Hydrogenovibrio crunogenus: one gene and its partner. The protein of the gene in region 1 interacts with the protein of each later gene in a pairwise test. Links are inferred from orthologs where the notes say so. Each region holds a gene or a part of one and is shown on either strand. Other genes may lie near its edges.

What was found.
Region 2: the proteins of GHNINEIG_RS04280 (region 1) and def interact in binary tests that used the Escherichia coli proteins (3 or more experiments, as listed by UniProt). The link is inferred for Hydrogenovibrio crunogenus from one-to-one orthologs.

The regions. Positions count from the first base shown.
Region 1 is NZ_CP032096.1:904,418-907,677, forward strand. Bases 139-3,069 are described here. They hold GHNINEIG_RS04280 (aspartate-semialdehyde dehydrogenase), read left to right. Parts: upstream 139-1,058; coding sequence 1,059-2,081; downstream 2,082-3,069. Other genes in these bases: GHNINEIG_RS04270 (M23 family metallopeptidase), read left to right, coding at 139-626; GHNINEIG_RS04275 (bactofilin family protein), read left to right, coding at 548-1,048; truA (tRNA pseudouridine(38-40) synthase TruA), read left to right, coding at 2,087-2,875; GHNINEIG_RS04290 (phosphoribosylanthranilate isomerase), read left to right, coding at 2,886-3,069. Also shown: more of GHNINEIG_RS04270, read left to right, coding at 1-138; more of GHNINEIG_RS04290, read left to right, coding at 3,070-3,260.
Region 2 is NZ_CP032096.1:209,651-212,707, forward strand. What follows is about bases 276-3,003. They hold def (peptide deformylase), read right to left. Parts: upstream 2,031-3,003; coding sequence 1,521-2,030; downstream 276-1,520. Other genes in these bases: rsmB (16S rRNA (cytosine(967)-C(5))-methyltransferase RsmB), read right to left, coding at 276-582; fmt (methionyl-tRNA formyltransferase), read right to left, coding at 586-1,524; dprA (DNA-processing protein DprA), read left to right, coding at 2,097-3,003. Also shown: more of rsmB, read right to left, coding at 1-275; more of dprA, read left to right, coding at 3,004-3,057. UniProt on the Escherichia coli protein: Removes the formyl group from the N-terminal Met of newly synthesized proteins. Requires at least a dipeptide for an efficient rate of reaction. N-terminal L-methionine is a prerequisite for activity but the enzyme has broad specificity at other positions.

The DNA of each region.
Region 1 (3,260 bases):
TGGAAGATTTGATTGGGGTCAAACCGGATGAAGACGAACTGTTAACAGATCGTGTAAAGATTGTTCAGCTGACAACGCTTGAAAAACAAATCATGTTGGAAGACATACCCAGTGGACGACCTGTTAAAAAATATCAAGGTGTGAGCAGTAGTTTTGGCTGGCGGATTCACCCAGTTAAGGGGACGAAGGAATTTCATCGGGGAATTGATTATCGTGGTAAGCGTGGTGATGGTGTTATTGCCACGGCTAGCGGCACGATTGAATACGCAGGCTACCATAAAAGAAGTGGTTATGGGCGTTTGATTATCATTTCCCACGATAATGGGTTTAAGACACTATACGGACACATGAGTAAATTGCATGTGAAAACCGGTCAGGTGGTTAAAAAAGGAGAGCTTATTGGTGAAATTGGTTCTTCCGGATTGTCTTCAGGACCTCACTTGCATTATGAGGTGAGTTTTGTGCAGCGTAAACTGAATCCAGTGCCATTTATTAACTGGGATTTAAAACATTATGATGAAATATTTAAAAAGGTAAAAGGTGTGCCATGGGGATCTTTAAGTCAGGTGGTTCAAAATCGCGTCCAGCAGGTGGAAAAACAATTATTGCTGCGGGATGTAAAATAAATGGTGAAATTAAAGACCTAGATGGTGCTCTGCATATCGATGGCCATATTGATGGTGTCGTTGAAACGGACTACGATGTTTCTATCGGTGATGAAGGAATCGTTACTGGACTGATTAAAGCAAAGACCATTGTTGTCAGCGGTACTTTGGAAGGCAAGGTGGCGTGTGAAAGTATTGATATCCTTGCCACAGGCAAGCTCTTGGGCGAAGTGGTTTGTGGAGAGATGATGATTGAGTCCGGTGGTAAGTTCATTGGTGAAAGCCGTGAGCTGACAGAAGGCGGGTTGATTGTCAGCTTTCCGGAAAATGAAAAACAAAAATTAGAGAATCAGGCAAGATCGGTTGTTGAAATGATTAAAAATCAAGCTTCCATAATGGATGATCTACAACCCTCTGAAGCCGAAGCAGTAAAAAGCAAGTAAAGGGAAAAATATGACAAAGCAGTATGATATTGCCGTTGTAGGTGCAACGGGTGCCGTAGGTGAAACAATTTTAAAAGTACTTGAAGAGCGTAATTTCCCAGTTCGTAATTTATATCCGCTGGCCAGTAGTCGTTCTGCAGGTAAAAAGCTGGAATTTAATGGCGGTTGGGTTGAGATTCAGGACTTGGCAACGTTTGATTTTTCAAAAGCCCAAATCGGATTGTTCTCACCAGGTGCCAGTGTTTCTAGAGAATATGCGCCAAAAGCTGCGGCGGCAGGATGTATTGTTGTCGATAATACCTCGGAATTTCGTTACGACGAAGACATTCCCTTAGTGGTCCCAGAAGTCAACCCTGATGCGGTTGCTGGGTATAAAAATCGAGGCATTATTGCCAACCCTAACTGTTCAACCATTCAGATGATGGTTGCGTTAAAACCTATTTATGATGCTGTCGGGATTGAGCGTATCAATGTATCAACGTATCAAGCAGTTTCTGGCTCCGGTAAAGAAGCGATTGATGAATTGGCAACACAAACAGCTAATTTGTTGAATATGAAGCCGGTTGAGGCAAAAGTTTATCCTAAGCAGATTGCCTTTAACTGTATTCCTCAAATCGATGTGTTCCAAGATAATGGTTACACAAAAGAAGAAATGAAAATGGTTTGGGAAACGAAAAAGATCATGGAAGATGAATCGATTCTTGTTAACCCAACGGCTGTGCGTGTCCCGGTATTTTTCGGTCACAGCGAAGCCATCCATTTAGAAACAAAAGAAAAAATCACAGCAGAGCAAGCGAAAGAGCTGTTCAAAAAATCTGACGGAATCGTTCTTATTGATGAGCATGTTGATGGCGGATACCCGACAGCTGTTACTGATGCTGCGGATACGAACCCAGTTTATGTTGGACGTGTGCGTGAAGACATTTCTTTTGAGAAAGGTTTGAATCTATGGGTTGTGGCGGATAATGTCCGTAAGGGTGCCGCTACAAATACAGTTCAAATTGCTGAGCTGTTGATCAAAGATCATATCTAATAGACATGGCTTTATTGGCGATTGGTATTGAATACCAAGGCACCGCCTATTGTGGTTGGCAGCATCAGAAACATTGTGATTCTGTTCAGCAGCAACTTGAAAAGGCATTATCTTATATCGCCGATGAACCGATTGGTTTGAATTGTGCAGGTCGAACAGATACGGGGGTGCATGCAATCGGTCAGGTTGCGCATTTTGAAACGGCTGTTAATCGGCCGGATAAAGCTTGGATTCAAGGCGTTAATACCCGGTTACCCAGTGATATTCGGGTAACCTGGGTGAAAATGATGCCTGAAGACTTTCATGCACGTTTTTCTGCTATTGCTCGACAATACCGGTATGTCATCTTTAACCGTCCTGTTCATTCTGCCATTTTAGCCAATCGTGTGACCTGGGAGAATCGTCCCTTAGATGTGGAAAAAATGCACATTGCCGCTCAGGGGTTATTAGGTGAAAATGATTTTTCATCTTTCCGTGCCTCAGGTTGCCAAGCCTCTCACGCCAATCGTAATGTGCAGTCTTTGCAGGTTTCACGTCAAGGCAATTTTGTCTTTGTTGATATTCAAGCCAATGCTTTTTTACATCATATGGTTCGAAACATTGTCGGTACCTTGATGGAAGTAGGGCGGTTGGAGAAACCGGTCGAGTGGGTGTTGGAATTGTTAAAAAAACAAGATCGAACTCAGGCCGGTATGACAGCGCCAGCGGAGGGTTTGTATTTTGTGAATGCTTTGTATCCGGAATCGTTCCAGCTCCCTCAGGTTGTTTTGGATGAGCTGCTTTGGCAAGCCTAAAAAGAGTTAGATGATGCAAAATAGAACGCGTGTTAAAATTTGCGGCATTACGAACATAACGGATGCGACAACTGCCGTTCAGGCAGGGGCTGACGCACTGGGGTTCGTCTTTTATGACAAAAGTCCTAGAGTCGTGACAATTGACCAGGCCTGGGCGGTTTTTGAAAAACTGCCGGCTTTTGTTACTACGACTGCGCTGTTTGTGAATCCGGATGTCTCTTTGGTTGAAAAAGTTATCAAAGATTTGAAGATAGACTTGTTGCAGTTTCATGGAGATGAGTCCCCTGCATTTTGCGATCAATTTTCGAGACCTTATATAAAAGCGGTTCGGATGCAGGCGGAAACGGATTTGGAACAATTGGCTGTTCAATATGCTTCGAGCCAA
Region 2 (3,057 bases), 690 kb from region 1 along the record:
TTTTGAAAGCAAGTTTAAAAATGCGTCCCGGTTTTGGTGAAGTGGATTGACTCGCAAAGTTAACGGAGCGGGTTCATTGTTAGCCGACAAAATCTGCTCCCAATGGTCAGGGTAGGCGTTGCGAATGGTTTTGGTAAACCATTGTGGGTGTGAATAACGATAAGCCGGTTTTTTATCGACTTCTTCGCAAATGCTGTCTTTGTCCCGAAGAAAAGTTCTTAATACTCCGTTGATGAGACCTCTTGCCCAAGGCTTTTTCAGTGACTTGGTAAGATTAACAGTTTCAGAAACCGCTGCATGCTCCGGGGTATCCATATACAGAATTTGATAGAGTCCTAACAAGATAAGCTGATTAACATCTTCATCCTTGGCCTTTAACGGTTTTTTTAATAAATGGCTTCGAATGGCTTCCAACCGGTCTTGCCAACGTAGCGTACCCAACACCAAGTTTTGAGTAAAAGCGCGTTCTCGTCGATCGCTGAATTGCGCTAAGCCTTCAGCTAACGATTGGCTTAAAGAACGGCCATGTTCAATGACGGTTAAGCAAATTTTTAAAGCGATATAACGACTGTTAACGGCCATGGTTTATCCTAATGTTTGGCCAATCAGCTGACGCGCTTGCGCAAAGTCATAAGCGGGCATGGCTTTTTTACCTGAAGGTTGCACTTGTTTAATCAATAATGACCCTTTGCCAGTGGCGACTTCCATCCCTGCTTTGCTGACAGAAACGACCAGACCTGGTGATTTTTGGGTTGAAGCATCGCCGATTTCAGCTTGCCAGATACGCAAAGGTTGGCCTTGGTATTGCGTAAACGCAACCGGCCAAGGATTAAAGGCTTGTACTTGACGAGCTAAAGTCTGTGCGGAGGCCTGCCAATCAATCTCGGCCTCCGCTTTATTGAGCTTTTCAGCATAGGTGACTTGGCTTTCATCTTGTTGGACAGGAGACAGGTTGCCGGCTTGTAGGTCATTCAATGTTGTCATCAGTGCGTCACATCCTAGCGCACTTAAACGATCATGTAAGGTTTGTGCGGTATCTTCGGGCATGATGGGGGTTTTTAAGATGGTGAGCATATCTCCAGTATCCAGTCCCACATCCATTTGCATAATGGTCACACCCGTTTCAGCGTCCCCCATTTGAATTGCACGCTGAATGGGGGCCGCACCCCGCCATCGAGGTAAAATCGAGGCGTGAATGTTTAAACAGCCATATTTAGGCATGTCTAAAACGGCTTTGGGAAGTATTAGGCCATACGCCACCACAATCATCACATCGGCCTGAAGCGCTTCTAATTCCGCTTGCGCTTCAGGCGTTTTGAGTGACATAGGTTGGTAAACAGGAATGCCGTGCTCTAACGCGGTCTGTTTCACGGGGCTGGCAGTGAGTTTCCGACCTCGTCCTGCCGGTCGGTCGGGTTGGGTGTAAACCGCCACCACTTCATGCTCGGAGTCAATCAAGGTTTTAAGGGGGGGCACCGAAAAGTCCGGCGTGCCGGCGAAAATGATTCTAAGGGGCTGTGTCATGAGTTTGCTTGTACTGCCATTTCTTTTTTAAATTTTTGAATCGCCCGGGTTCGCTTTAATCCAGAAAGATGATCAATAAACAATTTGCCGTTTAAATGATCAATTTCATGTTGAATGCATACCGCTAACAGTTCGTTGGCTTCGAATTCGATCGTTTTGCCATCTCGATCCATGCCACGAACCAGTATGTCTGAGGGTCGGTCGACTTTTGCATAAATCCCCGGGATAGAAAGACAGCCTTCCTCCCAAGTGATTTTGCCTGCGGTTTTGACGATTTCCGGGTTCAATAAAGCAATGGGTTCGTCTTTGGTTTCAGAGATGTCAACCACAATCAAGCGTTGCTGTACGGCTACTTGAGGCGCGGCTAAGCCGATTCCCGGTGCATCATACATGGTGTAAAACATCTCATCTATGAGCTTGTCCAGTTCGTCTGTCATTTCAGGAACGGGCTTGCAAACCTCTCTTAATCCTTCATCAGGGTAGAGAACAATATCGAGTTTATCCATAATACAAGGTATACTTTTTTAACGTTTTGAATGAATGACCCTAAATTATAGCGGATTGAGTCACCTATGTCTGATTTAGACAACTTGCATGACTGGCTTTTATTACACTTTGCGCGCGTCAATGCAAAGCAATTGCCTCAAATTACATCTTATTTCGGCAGTATCTCACAAGCGATGGCTGCCTCGCAAGCGAGTTGGCAATCGAGTCAATTATTAACGCCTAAACAGCTTGAGCGTTTGTTCGACCCTGGCAATGACGTTCTTATCTCTGAGGCTGTTACTTGGTCACATCAGCCGGAACAAACCATTTTGACGTTAGAAGATGCGAGCTACCCTGAGTTACTGAAACGTATTTCAGACCCACCGATTTTGCTTTATGTCAGAGGGGATGTCAGTTTGCTCTCCGAACCTCAATTGGCGATTGTCGGCAGTCGGAATGCTTCTAAACAGGGACGCTTAACGGCCATGGACTTTGCACAGTATCTGGCCAGTGTCGGGTTAACAATCACCAGTGGGTTGGCGTCGGGTATTGATAAAGCGGCTCATGACGGTGCTTTGCAAGCAGAGGCTTCAAACTCGGACGGGATGCAAGGCACAACGGTCGCGGTGGTTGCAACCGGGCTCGATCGGGTTTACCCAGCAGCAAACCGAGAACTTGCACGTCAAATTGCCCAAAATGGCGCACTTGTATCAGAATACCCTCTGGGCACCAAACCCATGGCCCATTTTTTTCCACAACGTAACCGTATTATTTCCGGACTCAGCGTCGGCACTTTGGTCGTCGAAGCGGCATTGAAAAGTGGGTCGCTGATTACCGCTAGAACCGCTGTTGAACAAGATCGGGAAGTGTTCGCCGTGCCGGGTTCTATTAATAATCCCCAGGCAAAAGGATGTCACCAGTTGATTCGACAAGGAGCAAAATTGGTGGAATCAGGACAAGACATTTTGGAAGAACTATCCGCCATTTTACAATTATCCTTAAATGCTCCCTCTAATGCGCAAGAGGCACCGTATAACGAAAAAAATA